DNA from 2 places in the Streptomyces sp. NPDC088810 genome. Region 2 is predicted to be linked to the other one. Evidence: riboswitches for the same ligand, from Rfam matches in the RefSeq annotation. Region 2 holds a riboswitch; the other holds the start of a gene.

Region 1 (8,195 bases), on a different contig from region 2:
GTCACGTACGTCCTGTACATTTTTTACAGAAGTCGAGCCCTCCGGGGCTTCGTCATGAGGAGGGGTATGTCCATGCACCGACCGGCCGCCCGCCATGTGCTGCCCGAGTTCAGCGAGCGCACCGGGAACGCCGTCCGCACGCTCGATCCGTACGCGAAGCTCTTCGAGGACCGGATCGTCTTCCTCGGCACACCGGTGGACAACGCGGCGGCGAGCGATGTGACCGCGCAGCTGATGTACCTGGAACACGCGGCGCCCGACCGGGACATCACGCTGTACGTGAACTCGCCGGGCGGCTCCTTCGACGCCATGGCGGCGATCTACGACACGATGCAGTACGTCAGCTGTGACGTGGCGACCTACTGCCTGGGCCGGGCCGACGCCTCGGCCGCGGTGCTGCTCGCGGCCGGCGCCCCGGGCAAACGGTTCGCGCTGCCCGGCGCCCGTATGGTGATCGAGCAGCCCGGGCTGCCGGAGCCGGTGCGCGGCCAGCCCAGCGACCTGCTCATCCAGGCCGGGGAGTTGGTCCGCATCCGGGCGACGCTGGAGCGGATGCTCGTCCGGCACACGGGGCGCACGGCCGAGCAGGTCCACGAGGACCTCGATCGTGACCTGATCCTGGACGCCGCCGGGGCCGTCGCCTACGGCCTGGTGGACGGCATCGTGCCCGGCCGCCGGAACACGCCCGGCGCACCGGACGCGAGGTGAGCCGCCCGTGCTGCCGGACCTTCCGCCACTGCCCGCGCTGACCCGGGCCGAGGGCGAGTTGATCGACCGTTACCTGGAGGCCGTCGACCTGCTGGGCCGTATCAACCCGGCCCGGCCCGGGGACACCTACCGCGGGCTGCGTGCGGCCCAGGCCCTGGTGCGCAAGGCGGCAGAGCTGCGGGACGCGCTCGCGCTGATGCACCAGCGGGGCGAGACGGAGCTGCACGGGGACACGCTGGCACGGGCGTTGCGGGTACTGGACGGTGAGCGCCGGGCCGCTCGCGTCGCGCTCCCGCCGGACGGCGTCGGCTGAGGCGGACACCCGTCCGGCCCGGGGGATCCCGGGTGTCGACGCGCGCCGTTCGGACGGGAGATGAAACGCCCCGAACGACGTACCGCCGACCGGTGGACATGCTGATCGTTTTCCGGGCCTCCCGAGTTGCGCGGCGCGCGGATCCATGCGCCGCCGGGAGGCGCTTCGTCCCAGGTCGCGGGCTACGCCCGGGACTTGACGGAGGCTCGAACAGAGCAGTGTCCACCCGAACGGGTGAGTGGTGAGTAACGCCACAAATCCCCGATTCCATTGGGATTTTCAGACAGTAGTGAGTCAAGATCCCTGACTGACGACAAGCCCCCGCCACCGCGGCGGGGCGGTCCGGGCGGACGCCGAGTCCTGCCGCCGCCCGGATGACCGGTCGACAGGAGTGGATCGGCAGGAGTGGAGGACCCAAGCAAGACGGGTCGCCGGACCGGATGTGCGTCTGTTCCACACGGACGGGCGTCAGGCTCCGAGCAGCCCTTGGGGTGAAGCCGCGGCAACGCGGCCGGGCAACTTCGCCAGCCCGAATCCGACAGGTCATCCTTCACAGGCGGCTGACGAAGGGTTGCGCATGACTGCGCTCAATCGTGTCCCGTCGCTGATGGCCCGGGCCGGCACGGCCTCGGCCCTCACCCTCGCCGCCGTGGGCGGCTCGATCGCGGTGCCCGGTCTCGCGACCGACGCATCCGCCGCGACCATGGCGACGAAAGCACTCAAGGTCGCGGCCTCCAAGAAGGGCGCCCCCTACTCGTGGGGAGCGACCGGACCGCGCAGGTTCGACTGCTCGGGGCTGACGCTCTACTCCTACAAGAAGGCCGGCAAGAAGCTGCCGCGCACCGCCGCCCAGCAGTACAACAAGACGCACCACATCTCCGCCAGAAGCCGCAAGGCGGGCGACCTGGTCTTCTTCCACTCGGGTTCGTACGTCTACCACGTGGGCATCTACGCCGGCCACGGCAAGATCTGGCACGCCCCCAAGACCGGGGACGTGGTGAAGCTCCAGAAGATCTGGACGAAGAGCGTCTGGTACGGCCGGGTCAGCTGACCCGCCGTCAGGCCAGGAGCGGCTCCAGCAGCAGGGCCGCTCCCAGCGCCGTCAGCGCCACCCCGGTGCCCGCCTGAAGCCCACGGGCGGCCCGGGGCCGGCGGAGCCGGCTGCCGAGCCGCTCCACCAGCAGGGCGACCAGCTGGAACCAGGCCAGCGCCAGCGCGCAGACGATCAGCGCGAGCAGCAGGGTCCGGGGCAGGGCGGGGCTGCCCGCGGGCACGAACTGCGGCAGCAGGCTCAGGAAGGTCAGCGAGGCCTTCGGATTGAGCACGTTGGTGACGAACCCCTGCCGGAGCGGGTGGGCGGCTCCGGCCGCGGTCTCCTCGAGGGCCCGGGGGGACCGCCGCAGCGTCCACAGGGCGCGCACTCCGAGGTGCAGCACATAGGCGCCGCCGAGCAGCTGCAGCCCCCGGAACAGCGCGGGTACGGCGACCAGGACGGCCGCGACGCCGGCCACCGCCAGCGTGGTGTGCACCAGGAGCCCGCCGGCGATACCGAGCCCGCAGACCGCTCCGGCCCGGCGCGAGACGAGTGCGTTGCGTACGACCACGGCGAAGTCCGCGCCCGGCATGGCGACCAGGCCGGCGGCGATCCCGGTGAAGGCGATGAGCTGTCCGTCCATGCCGCCCAGCCTGCCCCGGCAGAGCCTTCAGCAGGTATTTGGAATCAAGTAGGCCGGCCTTAAGCACTGCTTTAGGCTGGGCCCATGTACGACCCGACCCGGCTCGCCGCGCTCGTGGCGGTCGCGGAGGCCGGCTCGATCACCCGGGCCGCCGACCGGCTCGGCTACACGCCGCCCGCCCTCTCCCAGCAGCTGGCCAAGCTGGAGCGGGAGGCGGGCACGGCGCTGCTGGTGCGCCACCACCGCGGGGCCCGGCTGACCGAGGCGGGCGAGGTGCTGGTGGCGCACGCCCGGCGGGTGCTCGACGAGCTGGAGCGGGCCCGGCACGAACTGGCGCGGCTGACCGGGCTCACCGGCGGTGCGCTGCGGCTCGGCACCTTCCCGACCGCCGGGGTGCATCTGCTGCCGCCGGCGCTGAGCGCGTTCCGCCGGGCGCATCCCGACGTACGCCTGTCGGTGGCGGACTACGACCCGCCGGCCGGGGTCACCGCGGTGGCGGCCGGCGAGGTGGACCTGGCGCTCACCCACACCTACCACCCGGCCGAGCCCGTCCCGGTGCCGGCGGCGGTGCGGCTGGAGCCGGTGCTGGTGGAGGAGTTGGTGCTGGTGACCGCGCCGGGGCACGCGCTCGGCAGTGCCTCGTCCCGGCTGCCGCTGGCGGAGCTGGCCGGACAGCCGCTGATCAGCATGGCGCCGCACCATCAGGCCCGGCAGCAGATCGAGGCCCTGCTCGCCGAGGCGGGTGCCACGCCGGCGCTGCTGGTGCCGACCCCCGGTTATGCCGTGGTGTGCGCGCTGGTCAGTGCCGGGCTGGGGGTGGCGGTCGTACCGGAGATGGTGGCGCGGACCGCGACCACGCCGGTCGGGGTGCGGCCGCTGGAGGGTGGCCGGCTGCGGCGGACGATCTCGGTGGCGTACCGCGCGGAGGAGACGAATCCGGCTGCGGACGCCTTTCGCGCGCTGCTGCGGGGGGTGTTCGGGCGGGCGGGGAGACGTACGGGCGGCTGAGCGCGCCGGCCCGAGGACCAGGGCCTGGCAGCACCGGCGTGGCCCGTCCGGGGGCTACGGCTCCTGCCGGCCCGCCGGGACCGGTGCGGCCGGGATGGTCCAGGGAAGTTCGATGGAGACCGTCTTGCCGCCCTCGCGGGTGGGGCGGATACGGAGTCTGCCGCCGCACTCGGCGGTGAGCCAGCGGATGATGACCATGCCGCGCCCGTTGTCCTGCTGGACGGCGGCGGGCAGTCTCTTCGGGAAGCGGGGGTGGCTGTCCGTGACGCCGATGCGCAGGTGTTCGTCATGGTGCAGCGCGATGTCGACCGTGAAGGTGGGTGACTGTCCGAAGGTGTGCTGTACGGCGTTCGTGGCGAGTTCGGAGACGATGAGCCGGACGGTGTCGGCCGTCTCGGTGTCCGACGGCAGGCCCCACTCCGCCAGGGTGCCCACGACGTAGGAGCGGGCGGCGGAGACCGAGGCGGGATCGCTCGGCAGAGTGACGGATGCTTCCAGGTGGTCTGCCATGGCGACGTCGTCCCTTTCCCACGGGACCGCGGTCCGACAGACGGCGGGGGGTTCGAGTACGGTCCCGGACTGGTGCTTGTTCGCCAGACTGCCACCAACGGGCCGGTCACGGGGTGCGATCCACCAAGATATGCATATATCTGTCGCCCGAAGCGGTGAACTCTGCGACGCGAGACCGTATGTGGGCGGCCCGGAAGGAGTAAGGAGAAGCCCATGCAGAACGGTCCGGCGGTGCGGCGCCGCAAACTGGGCGCCGAACTGCGCACGCTGCGTACCGGCGCCGGGCTCACGAGCGGTGACGCGGCCCGGCTGGTCGGCTGGCACCAGTCGAAGGTGAGCCGCATCGAGACCGGCGCCAGCGGTGTGAAACCGGCCGATCTCCGGTTACTGCTCGACGCCTACGGGGTGCGGGACAGACATCTGCGCGAGTTGCTGCTGATGCTGGCGGGGTCGGAGGACGCGGGCGGCCGGCACCGCTGGTGGCACGCCTACCGCGGGGTGCTGCCGCCGACGTACCGCGATTTCATCAGCCTGGAGTCGCAGGCCAGCGCCATGCGCACCCTGGAGACCACGGTCGTGCCCGGGCTGCTGCAGACCGCCGAGTACGCCCGCGCGGTGACCCGGGCGGCCGTGAAGGACCTGGACGAGGAGCGCCTGGACACGCTGGTGGAGGTGCGTCTGGCCAGGCAGCACGTGCTCCGTTCGGACCCGCCGCTGGTGCTGAGCGCCGTACTGGACGAGGCGGTGCTGCGCCGCGAGGTGGGCGGTCCGGAGGTGATGGCCCGGCAGCTGGAGCGGCTGATGGAGGCGGCCCGCCTGCCCCAGGTACGGCTGCAGGTCCTGCCGTTCGCCGCGGGAGCGCATGTCGGCCTCACCGGGCCTTTCGTTATCTTCTCATTTCCGAGCACTTCTGATCTGGATGTGGTTGTTCTCGACCAGTTGACGAGTAGCCTCTACCTGGAACGGAAAGAAGACCTCATGGCCTACTCCGAGGCCTTCAAAACCCTTCAGTTCCACGCCCTTTCCCCCGAGGAATCGTTGGACTACATCGCCGGGATAGGTGACGGCGCGTAAGGAGGCACCATGTCAGCACTGCCTCGGAACGTCCCTGCCAGTACCGACCTGCACGACGTGCGCTGGCTGCGCAGCAGCTACAGCACGGGAGCCAACAACTGCGTGGAGACGGCACGGCCGCGCTCCGGCCCCGCGGCCGGACTGCTCGCCGTGCGCGACTCGAAGCAGCCGGCCGGACCCGCCCTGCTCTTCTCCCACGCGAGCTGGACGGGCTTCCTGACCGCACTCTGATCAAAGTCGATCAGTATCTGACCATTTTCAGGCGACGCACGGCCGTGTCACGCCGACTCATGGTCGCGTTTCGCCGATGACTCGTACAGCGCGTTCGATCTCCGCCCCGGAGAGGTCCGCGCGGGCGGTCAGCCTCAGCCGCGAGATGCCGTCGGGCACGGAGGGAGGGCGGAAACAGCCCACGGCCAGGCCTGCCGTACGGCAGTCGGCCGCCCAGCGCACCGCCTGCTCCGGGGACGGAGCCCGCACGGAGACCACCGCGGCGTCCGGACGCACCGCCTCCAGACCCGCGGCGGTCAGCCGTGCGTGAAGCTCCGCGGCCACCTCCCGGGCCCGCGCCGCCCGACCGGGCTCGCGCTCCAGCAGCCGCAGCGCCGCCAGCGCGGCACCGGCCGCCGCCGGCGCCAGACCCGTGTCGAAGATGAACGTCCGGGCCGCGTTGACCAGGTGGTCGATCACCCGGGCCGGGCCCAGCACCACCCCGCCCTGACTGCCCAGCGACTTGGACAGGGTGGCCGTGACCACCACGTCCTCGGCGCCCGCCAGCCCGGCCGCGTACGGCGCGCCCCGGCCGCCGTCACCCAGTACGCCCAGTCCGTGCGCGTCGTCCACGACCAGTCCCGCGCCGTACTCGCGGCAGGCTTCGGCCAGCGCGGCCAGCGGGGCCTTGTCGCCGTCGACGGAGAACACCGTGTCGGACACGACGATCGCCGGGCCCTCGTGCGCCGCCAAGGTTTTGCGCACGGCCTCGGGATCTGCGTGGCCGACGACCTGCCGCTCGCCGCGGGCGAGCCGGCAGCCGTCGATGAGGGAGGCGTGGTTGCCCGCGTCGGACACGATCAGCGAGCCGTGCGGGCCGAGCGCGGTGACCGCGGCCAGGTTGGCGGCGTACCCGGAGGAGAACACCAGGGCCGCCTCGAAGCCGCAGAACTCCGCGAGCGCGCGCTCCAGCTCCGTGTGCAGCCCGGTGGTGCCGGTGACCAGCCGGGAGCCGGTGGAGCCGCCGCCCCAGGTCCGGGCGGCCGCGGCCGCGCCCTCGGTGACCTCCGGATGGCGGGCCAGGCCCAGGTAGTCGTTGCTCGCCAGATCCAGCAGCGGCGAGTCGGCGGGGCGCGGGCGCAGGGTGCGCACGAGTCCGGCGCGGCGGCGCGCCTCGGCCTGCTCGTCGATCCAGCCGAACGCCATGGGTCCTCCGGTCCTTTTGTAGGTAGCGGACAGACCCTAGCGGCACGACCAGCCGCCCAGTGTGTGGCAATACCCACACGGTGAACCGGCTCTGTTGTGCGAAGTCTCCTTGGCCCGGGGCGGTCCCGTAAGACAGGATCAGGGCTCATGGACCTGCTGAACACGCTGGTGGACAAGGGGCTTCGGCGCGAGCTGCCGACCCGCGAGGAAGCGCTCGCCGTGCTGGCCACCTCCGATGACGACCTGCTCGACGTGGTGGCCGCGGCCGGCAAGGTGCGCCGGCACTGGTTCGGGCGCCGGGTGAAACTCAACTATCTGGTCAACCTCAAGTCGGGCCTGTGCCCCGAGGACTGCTCGTACTGCTCCCAGCGGCTCGGCTCCAAGGCCGACATCCTGAAGTACACCTGGCTCAAGCCGGACGAGGCCTCCCAGGCCGCCGCCGCGGGTCTCGCGGGCGGTGCCAAGCGGGTCTGCCTGGTGGCCAGCGGGCGCGGTCCGACGGACCGGGACGTGGACCGGGTCTCGCAGACCATCAAGGCCATCAAGGAGCAGAACGAGGACGTCGAGGTGTGCGCCTGCCTCGGCCTGCTCTCCGACGGGCAGGCCGAACGGCTGCGCGAGGCCGGCGCGGACGCCTACAACCACAACCTCAACACGTCCGAGGGGACGTACGGGGACATCACGACCACCCACACGTACGCCGACCGGGTGGACACGGTGCAGAAGGCGCACGCGGCCGGTCTGTCCGCCTGTTCGGGTCTGATCGCGGGCATGGGCGAAACCGACGAGGACCTGGTCGACGTGGTGTTCTCGCTGCGCGAGCTGGACCCGGACTCGGTGCCGGTGAACTTCCTGATCCCCTTCGAGGGCACCCCGCTGGCCAAGGAGTGGAACCTCACCCCGCAGCGCTGCCTGCGGATCCTGGCGATGGTCCGGTTCGTCTGCCCGGACGTGGAGGTCCGCATCGCGGGCGGCCGCGAGGTCCACCTGCGCACGATGCAGCCGCTGGCGCTGCACCTGGCCAACTCCATCTTCCTCGGTGACTACCTGACCAGCGAGGGCCAGGCCGGCAAGGCCGACCTGGAGATGATCGCGGACGCCGGCTTCGAGGTGGAGGGCGCCGACGAGGTGACGCTGCCGGAGCACCGGGCGGCGGCCGTCGGGGGCGGCTGCGGGTCGCACGCCGAGGCGGGCTGCGGCTCGCACGAGGGCGCGGGCTGCGGGTCGCACGAGGGCGGCGGCGTCTGCGGTACGGCGGCGGCTGTCGCCACGGCCGCCGAGCCGCGCACCGATCTGGTCGCGGTCCGCCGCCGGGGCGCCGGAACGGACCTCGCGCCCAATGCCTGACCTGGGTGTGCCGGAGCTGCTGGAGCTGGACCGGCGGCATGTGTGGCATCCGTACGGTCCGATGCCCGGGCGCGTGGAACCGCTCGTCGTGGAGGCGGCGAGCGGGGTCCGACTGCGGCTGGCCGACGGCTCCGGCGAACTGG
Region 2 (8,195 bases):
CGCCGGTGCGCAGCTCCACCGCGCCGACGATCCGGTCCCCCTCCTTGAGCGTGATGACCTCCAACTCGTCCTTGCTGGACGGATAGTCGGGCACCACCCGCTTGACGACACCCTGCTCGGTGCCGAGCGCGAGACCCGGGGACGACTCGTCCAGCGTGGTCAGGCAGACCACCGTCTCGTCGTCCTCCAGGGAGACGAACTCCGCCAGCGGGGCCCCGCCGGAGAGGTTCGGCGCGGTCACCGGCTCGGGCAGTTGCGGCAGGTCGACCACGTTGATCCGCAGCAGCCGGCCCGCCGAGGTCACCGCGCCGATCACCCCGCGCGCGGTCGCCGGCACCGCCGAGACGATCACGTCGTGCTTGACGCGCTTGGCGCCCGCCGCCTCCGGGAACGGCTCCGCGGTCGCCGTACGGGCCAGCAGCCCTGTCGAGGACAGCAGCACCCGGCACGGGTCGTCGGCCACCTGCAGCGGCACCGTGGCCGCCGGGGCGCCCGCGGACTCCAGCAGGACCGTGCGCCGGTCGGTGCCGAACTTCTTGGCCACGGCGGCCAGCTCGGCGGAGACCAGCTGGCGCAGCTCCGCGTCCGACTCCAGGATCCGGGTCAGCTCCTCGATCTCCGCGGTGAGCTTGTCCTTCTCCGCCTCCAGCTCGATCCGGTCGTACTTGGTGAGCCGGCGCAGCGGCGTGTCGAGGATGTACTGCGTCTGCACCTCGCTCAGCGAGAAGCGCTCGATCAGGCGCTCCTTGGCCTGCGCGGAGTTCTCGCTGGACCGGATGATCCGGATGACCTCGTCGATGTCGACCAGCGCGGTCAGCAGGCCCTCGACCAGGTGCAGCCGGTCGCGCTTCTTGCCGCGGCGGAACTCGCTGCGGCGCCGGACCACGTCGAAGCGGTGGTCCAGGTAGACCTCCAGCAGCTCCTTCAGGCCCAGGGTGAGCGGCTGGCCGTCGACCAGGGCGACGTTGTTGATGCCGAAGGACTCCTCCATCGGCGTCAGCTTGTACAGCTGCTCCAGGACGGCCTCCGGCACGAAGCCGTTCTTGATCTCGATGACCAGGCGCAGGCCGTGCTCGCGGTCGGTGAGGTCCTTGACGTCGGCGATGCCCTGGATCTTCTTCGCGTTGACCAGGTCCTTGATCTTCGCGATGACCTTCTCGGGGCCGACCGTGAACGGCAGTTCGGTGACCACCAGGCCCTTGCGGCGGGCGGTGACGGTCTCGACCGTGACGGTGGCGCGCATCTTGAAGGTGCCGCGGCCGGTCGCGTACGCGTCCCGGATGCCGTCCAGGCCGACGATCCGGCCGCCGGTGGGCAGGTCCGGGCCCGGGACGTGCTTCATCAGCGCGTCCAGGTCGGCGTTCGGGTTCCGGATCAGGTGGCGGGCGGCGGCGATGACCTCGCGCAGGTTGTGCGGCGGCATGTTCGTCGCCATGCCGACGGCGATGCCCGAGGAGCCGTTGACCAGCAGGTTGGGGAAGGCGGCGGGCAGCGCCACCGGCTCCTGCTCCTGGCCGTCGTAGTTCGGCGCGAAGTCGACCGTGTCCTCGTCGATCGACTCGGTCATCAGGCTCGTCGCCTCGGCCATCCGGCACTCGGTGTACCGCATGGCGGCCGGCGGGTCGTCGTTGCCCAGCGAGCCGAAGTTGCCGTGGCCGTCGACCAGCGGCACGCGCATGGAGAAGGGCTGCGCCATGCGCACCAGGGCGTCGTAGATCGACGCGTCGCCGTGCGGGTGCAGCTTGCCCATGACCTCGCCGACGACACGCGCGCACTTCACATAGCCGCGCTCGGGGCGCAGGCCCATCTCGTTCATCTGGTAAACGATCCGGCGGTGCACCGGCTTGAGACCGTCACGGGCGTCCGGCAGGGCGCGCGAGTAGATGACCGAGTACGCGTACTCGAGGTAGGAGCCACGCATCTCGTCCACGACGTCGATGTCGAGGATTCTCTCCTCGAACGAATCGTCGGGCGGCGGGGTCTTCGTGCTGCGGCGGGCCATCGCTGCCTGGCTCCTTCTGATCTGGTCGCTCGCCTACGGGGCGCTCGTGCTGCTGAAGCGTTTGACGGATCTGACGCGGACCATTGTGGACCTAGGCACTGACAACCCGTGCCACCACCCGGTCGGGGCGGGCCTCGCCGGACCGGCGGAGCAGAGTCCGACGCAGGCTACGCGATCCGCTGTGGGCGTACGTCCCGCGGGAACTTCGCCGAGGCCCCGCACGCTTTGCATACAGTGGCAGGAACGGCAGGAAAACCGCGGTTTCCATCAACCGCCTCCGCTCGCGAAGGGACGTACATGCCCATGGGTCACACGACCACAGCCGAGGCAGGCTCCGGGGGCCTGACAGCGACCGAGCACCGCCTGGCCAACGGTCTGCGCGTGGTGCTCTCCGAGGACCACCTGACCCCGGTGGCGGCGGTCTGCCTCTGGTACGACGTCGGCTCCCGCCACGAAGTCAAGGGCCGTACCGGCCTGGCTCACCTTTTCGAGCACCTGATGTTCCAGGGCTCCGCGCAGGTGAAGGGCAACGGCCACTTCGAGCTGGTGCAGGGCGCCGGCGGCTCGCTCAACGGCACCACCAGCTTCGAGCGCACCAACTACTTCGAGACCATGCCCGCCCACCAGCTGGAGCTGGCGCTCTGGCTGGAGGCCGACCGCATGGGCTCGCTGCTGGCCGCCCTGGACGACGAGTCGATGGAGAACCAGCGGGACGTCGTCAAGAACGAGCGCCGCCAGCGCTACGACAACGTGCCGTACGGCACCGCCTTCGAGAAGCTGACCGCGCTCTCCTACCCGGAGGGCCACCCCTACCACCACACCCCGATCGGCTCCATGGCGGACCTGGACGCGGCCACCCTGGAGGACGCCCGCCAGTTCTTCCGCACCTACTACGCGCCGAACAACGCGGTGCTCTCCGTGGTCGGCGACATCGACCCCCAGCAGACCCTCGCCTGGGTCGAGAAGTACTTCGGCTCCATCCCGTCCCACGACGGCAAGCCCGCGCCCCGCGACGGCTCCCTGCCGGACGTCATCGGCGAGCAGAAGCGCGAGGTCGTCGTGGAGGAGGTCCCGGCGCGCGCCCTGATGGCCGCCTACCGGCTCCCGCACGACGGCACGCGCGCGTGCGACGCGGCGGACCTCGCGCTGACCATCCTCGGCGGCGGCGAGTCCTCCCGGCTGTACAACCGGCTGGTGCGCCGGGACCGTACGGCTGTCGCGGCCGGCTTCGGCCTGCTGCGCCTGGCCGGCGCGCCCTCCATGGGCTGGCTGGACGTGAAGACCTCCGGTGACGTCGAGGTGCCGGTCATCGAGACCGCCATCGACGAGGAGCTGGCCCGGTTCGCCGCGGAGGGTCCCACTCCGGAGGAGATGGAGCGCGCCCAGGCGCAGCTGGAGCGCGAGTGGCTGGACCGGCTCGGCACGGTCGCCGGCCGCGCCGACGAACTGTGCCGGTTCGCGGTCCTGTTCGGCGACCCGCAGCTCGCCCTGACCGCCGTCAAGCGCGTCCTGGAGGTGACCCCGGCGGAGGTCCAGGAGGTCGCCAAGGCCCGTCTGCGGCCCGACAACCGCGCGGTCCTCGTCTACGAGCCGAAGTCCCCGCAGGCCGCCCCGGACGCCGAGGTCCCCGAGGACCCGGAGCAGGAAGCCACCGTAGAGGCCGGCAACGAGAACGAGGAGACGGCCAAGTGACCGAGCTCGCCACCATGGACTTCCACCCCCAGCCGCAGCCGGGCGAGGCCAGGCCCTGGGCGTTCCCGGCCCCCGAACGCGGCACGCTCGACAACGGCCTGACCGTGCTGCGCTGCCACCGCCCCGGTCAGCAGGTCGTCGCCGTCGAGGTGCTGCTGGACGCGCCGCTGGACGCCGAGCCGACGGGCCTCGACGGTGTCGCCACGATCATGGCGCGGGCCTTCTCGGAGGGCACCGACAAGCACTCCGCCGAGGAGTTCGCCGCCGAGCTGGAGCGCGCGGGTGCCACCCTGGACGCGCACGCAGACCACCCCGGCGTCCGGCTCAGCCTGGAGGTCCCGGCCTCCCGCCTGGCCAAGGGCCTCGGGCTGCTCTCCGACGCCCTGCGCGCGCCCGCCTTCGCCGAGAGCGAGGTCGAGCGGCTGGTCCGCAACCGCCTGGACGAGATCCCGCACGAGCTGGCCAATCCCTCCCGCCGGGCCGCCAAGGAACTCTCCAAGGAGCTGTTCCCGGCGACCTCGCGCATGTCCCGGCCGCGCCAGGGCACCGAGGAGACGGTCGAGAAGATCGACGCCGCGGCCGTACGCGCCTTCTACGACCGCCACGTGCGGCCGGGCACGGCAACCGCGGTCGTCGTCGGCGACCTGACCGGCACCGACCTGGACGGGCTGCTCGGCGACACCCTGGGCGCCTGGACCGGCACCCCGGGCGAGCCCCGGCCGGTGCCGCCGGTGACCGCGGACGACACCGGGCGCGTGGTCATCGTGGACCGGCCCGGCGCCGTCCAGACGCAGCTGCTCATCGGCCGGATCGGCCCCGACCGGCACGACCGCGTGTGGCCCGCCCAGGTGCTCGGCACGTACTGCCTCGGCGGCACCCTCACCTCTCGCCTGGACCGCGTCCTGCGCGAGGAGAAGGGCTACACCTACGGCGTGCGCTCCTTCGGGCAGGTCCTCAGGTCCGCGCCGGACGGCACGGGCGCGGCGATGCTCGCCATCAGCGGCTCCGTGGACACGCCGAACACCGGCCCGGCCCTGGACGACCTGTGGAAGGTGCTGCGGACCGTCGCGGCGGAGGGCCTGACCGACGCCGAGCGGGACGTCGCCGTGCAGAACCTCGTCGGCGTGGCGCCGCTGAAGTACGAGACCGCGGCGGCCGTCGCGAGCACGCTGGCCGACCAGGTCGAGCAGCACCTGCCCGACGACTTCCAGGCGACGCTGTACCGGCAGCTGGCCGCCACGGGCACGGTGGAGGCCACCGCGGCCGTCGTGAACGCCTTCCCGGTGGACCGCCTGGTGACCGTCCTCGTCGGTGACGCGGCCCAGATCAAGGCGCCGGTGGAGGCGCTCGGCATCGGTGAAGTGACCGTGGTGGCGGCCGAGTAACGGCACGCGCGCGTGGGCCCTGGCGACCTTCGGGTCGTCAGGGCCCTGCTGTTCCACTCGTTCCCTCAGATGCCCGTTTTGGGGCGGAGGTTGCCTGTCTGCCCTGTGGGATGCGCTACAAAAGCCCCGCTGCGTTTGAGGATTGAAAGCGCGCCGCCGTAGCGTCATCCGGGCTGTTCGTCAGGCAGTGCGCCGCACCCGCGGCACCGGACAGTCATCGCCGAGTCCCCGTACGGCGCGAGCCAGGGGAGCCGGGGACCCACCGTCCCTGGGGTGAATCGGGCGCCCGCGCGGCTGCGAGGGGGCCCGTAGGAGACCTTCCTGCTCCGAACCCGTCAGCTAACCCGGTAGGCGAGAGGGAAGGAAAGGACCAGCCACTTCATGGCGTTCATGTGCGCCACCGGGAAGCACCGCAAGCCCGGCCGGGTCAAGCGGACCACGGCCCAGGCGGCCGGCGTCGCGGCCCTCACCACCACCGGCGTGATCGGCACCCTCGCCGCCTCCCCGGCGCTCGCCGCCGAGAGCCCCACGGAGCAGACCGGCCTCGTCCCCGTTCTCACCGTGACCGAGGACGTCCCCCGGCAGATCGACGCGCAGGCCACCGCCCAGCAGCAGGCCGCCGAGCAGAAGGCCGCCGAGGAGGCCGCGGCGAAGGCCGCCGCCAAGCGGGCCGAGGAGGTGCGCGCGGCCAAGGCCCGTGCCGCCCGCGAGGCCGAGCGCAAGCGGCTGAACACCTTCGTCGCCCCCATCGGGCACTCGTACGTCTCCACGGGCTACCAGGCCAGCAGCTCCCTGTGGTCCTCCGGTTCGCACACCGGCATCGACTTCCATGCGGCCAGCGGCACGGCCGTCCACGCGGTGGGCTCCGGCACGGTCGTCTCCACCGGCTGGGGCGGCGCGTACGGCAACCAGATCGTGATCCGGATGGCGGACGGCATGTACACGCAGTACGGCCACCTGTCCTCCATCGGCGTCACGGTGGGCCAGAAGGTCGTCCCGGGCCAGCAGATCGGCCTGTCCGGCGCGACCGGCAACGTCACCGGCCCGCACCTGCACTTCGAGGCCCGGACCACCCCCGAGTACGGCTCGGACGTCGACCCGATCGCCTACCTCCGCAAGCACGGCGTGAACGTCTGACGCCCCGCGCACGACCCTACGAAGCCCCGGCTCACCTAGCCGGGGCTTTCGCCGTTTTTCGCAGTGTCCGCCGGATCCGCTGACCAAAAAATATCCATGGATTACGACCCGCCGTCGGAAATTCCGGCTCATTGGAATAGAGTCACGGAACACACGTCCATCGTCGACGTTTCACGGGGATTAAGGCGGAGGTCGGTCATGCGTATTCCGGCGCACTCGGTGTGCACCGCTGTCCGGGACGACATCGTCGCGGGTGTCTACAAGCGCGGCAGCCGCCTCACCGAGGAAGTCCTGGCCCGCCGGTACGGCGTCTCGCGCGTCCCCGTGCGCGAGGCCCTGCGCACCCTGGAGGCCGAGGGCTTCGTGGTGACGCGCCGGCACGCGGGCGCGTGCGTGGCCGAGCCGACCGAGCAGGAGGCCGCCGACCTGCTGGAGATGCGGATGCTGCTGGAACCGCTGGGCGCCGCCCGGGCCGCCCAGCGCCGCACCGAGGCCCACCTGAAGGTGCTGCGCGGCCTGGTGCGGCTGGGCCAGGAGCGGGCCAGGCGGGGCGGCAGCGACGATCTGCGTTCGCTGGGCGGCTGGTTCCACGAGACGCTCGCCCAGGCCTCCGGCAGCCCCTCGCTCACCTCGATGCTCACCCAGCTGCGGCACAAGATCGCCTGGATGTACACGGTGGAGGCGCCGGCCAGCCCGATGGAGTCCTGGACGGAGCACGGCGCCATCGTGGACGCGGTGGCGCGCGGGGACGCCGAGCGCGCGCGGGCGCTCACCACGCTGCACGCCGAGCGCGCGACGGGCGCGCACCGGCTGCGCTTTTCCGGTGCCGCGGAGCGTGTGAGGACTTCGCAACAAGCCGTAAACATGTCGGGCCAGCGGCATTAACACGGGCGCCGTATACAAAGAGGGGTTATTCCGGGGCGGAGTGTTTTCTGCTGCCCGAATTCATGGTGCGGTAATTCATGCGGTTTTCCCGGGCCGCCGGTGAATCGACGGCACCGGGCGGACGCGCATACGGCGAAGCCGCGCCGCCCCGAAAGGCGAACGCGGCTCCGGCGCTCTGTGCGGTGCTCGCTCAGACGGTCTCGGGCAGCTCCTCCAGGCCCTCGGAGACCAGCTTGGCCAGCCGGTCGAGTGCGGCGTCCGCACCCTCGGCGTCGGAGGCGAGGACGATCTCCTCGCCGCCCTGGGCGCCCAGGCCCAGAACGGCGAGCATGGAGGCCGCGTTGACGGGGTTGCCCCCGGCCTTGGCGATCGTCACCGGGACGCCTGCGGCCGTGGCGGCTCGGACGAAGATGGAGGCGGGGCGGGCGTGGAGGCCCTCGGCCCAGCCGACGTTGACGCGGCGCTCAGCCATGTGTTGCTGCCCTTCGGTGTTCAGGGTTGTCTAGACCAGTTTCCCATATCGTGAAGCGTGCCCGGAGGGGACGTCCGTCCCCTTCCGCCGTGGCGCCGGACCGCGGCCTCGGTCCGGCTTCCCGTCCTCCACAGACTGCCTCGCGCCGTTGTCGTACGCGAGCCGTACTCTGGGGCCCATGCAGACCTCGGCGGACCGGCAGGACCGGCACCAGTACCCCGCCCACTGGGAGGCGGACGTGGTGCTGCGTGACGGGGGCACCGCACGCATCCGGCCCATCACCGTTGATGACGCCGACCGCCTGGTCAGTTTCTACGAGCAGGTCTCGGACGAGTCGAAGTACTACCGCTTCTTCGCGCCGTACCCACGGCTCTCCGCCAAGGACGTCCACCGCTTCACGCACCACGACTTCGTGGACCGGGTGGGACTCGCGGCCACCATCGGCGGCGAGTTCATCGCCACCGTACGCTATGACCGCATCGGCGCCGACGGCATGCCCGCCTCCGCGCCCGCCGACGAGGCCGAGGTCGCCTTCCTCGTGCAGGACGCCCACCAGGGCCGCGGGGTCGCCTCCGCCCTGCTGGAGCACATCGCGGCCGTCGCACGCGAGCGGGGCATCCGC

The links. A riboswitch is a leader RNA that binds a small molecule or an ion and turns the genes downstream of it on or off. The one in region 2 is predicted to bind cyclic di-AMP.
Region 1: linked by a shared signal. The riboswitch ahead of ACIP4Y_RS11495 (C40 family peptidase) and the one ahead of ACIP4Y_RS34840 (M23 family metallopeptidase) in region 2 are both predicted to bind cyclic di-AMP.

The regions. Positions count from the first base shown of each region.
Region 1 covers NZ_JBIVJQ010000003.1:139,257-147,451, reverse strand. Annotated here, with positions in the region: gene ACIP4Y_RS11505 (ATP-dependent Clp protease proteolytic subunit) at 73-708, shown strand; gene ACIP4Y_RS11500 (hypothetical protein) at 716-1,021, shown strand; cyclic di-AMP (ydaO/yuaA leader) riboswitch at 1,363-1,595, shown strand; gene ACIP4Y_RS11495 (C40 family peptidase) at 1,599-2,072, shown strand; gene ACIP4Y_RS11490 (LysE family translocator) at 2,080-2,697, opposite strand; gene ACIP4Y_RS11485 (LysR family transcriptional regulator) at 2,782-3,705, shown strand; gene ACIP4Y_RS11480 (ATP-binding protein) at 3,760-4,215, opposite strand; gene ACIP4Y_RS11475 (helix-turn-helix domain-containing protein) at 4,429-5,289, shown strand; gene ACIP4Y_RS11470 (DUF397 domain-containing protein) at 5,299-5,520, shown strand; gene ACIP4Y_RS11465 (8-amino-7-oxononanoate synthase) at 5,578-6,705, opposite strand; gene bioB (biotin synthase BioB) at 6,853-8,052, shown strand; gene ACIP4Y_RS11455 (adenosylmethionine--8-amino-7-oxononanoate transaminase) at 8,045-8,195, shown strand, end outside.
Region 2 covers NZ_JBIVJQ010000015.1:126,432-134,626, forward strand. Annotated here, with positions in the region: gene ACIP4Y_RS34825 (DNA topoisomerase (ATP-hydrolyzing) subunit A) at 1-2,002, opposite strand, end outside; gene ACIP4Y_RS34830 (M16 family metallopeptidase) at 2,300-3,694, shown strand; gene ACIP4Y_RS34835 (M16 family metallopeptidase) at 3,691-5,079, shown strand; cyclic di-AMP (ydaO/yuaA leader) riboswitch at 5,288-5,448, shown strand; gene ACIP4Y_RS34840 (M23 family metallopeptidase) at 5,461-6,216, shown strand; gene ACIP4Y_RS34845 (GntR family transcriptional regulator) at 6,415-7,101, shown strand; gene ACIP4Y_RS34850 (HPr family phosphocarrier protein) at 7,292-7,573, opposite strand; gene ACIP4Y_RS34855 (GNAT family N-acetyltransferase) at 7,752-8,195, shown strand, end outside.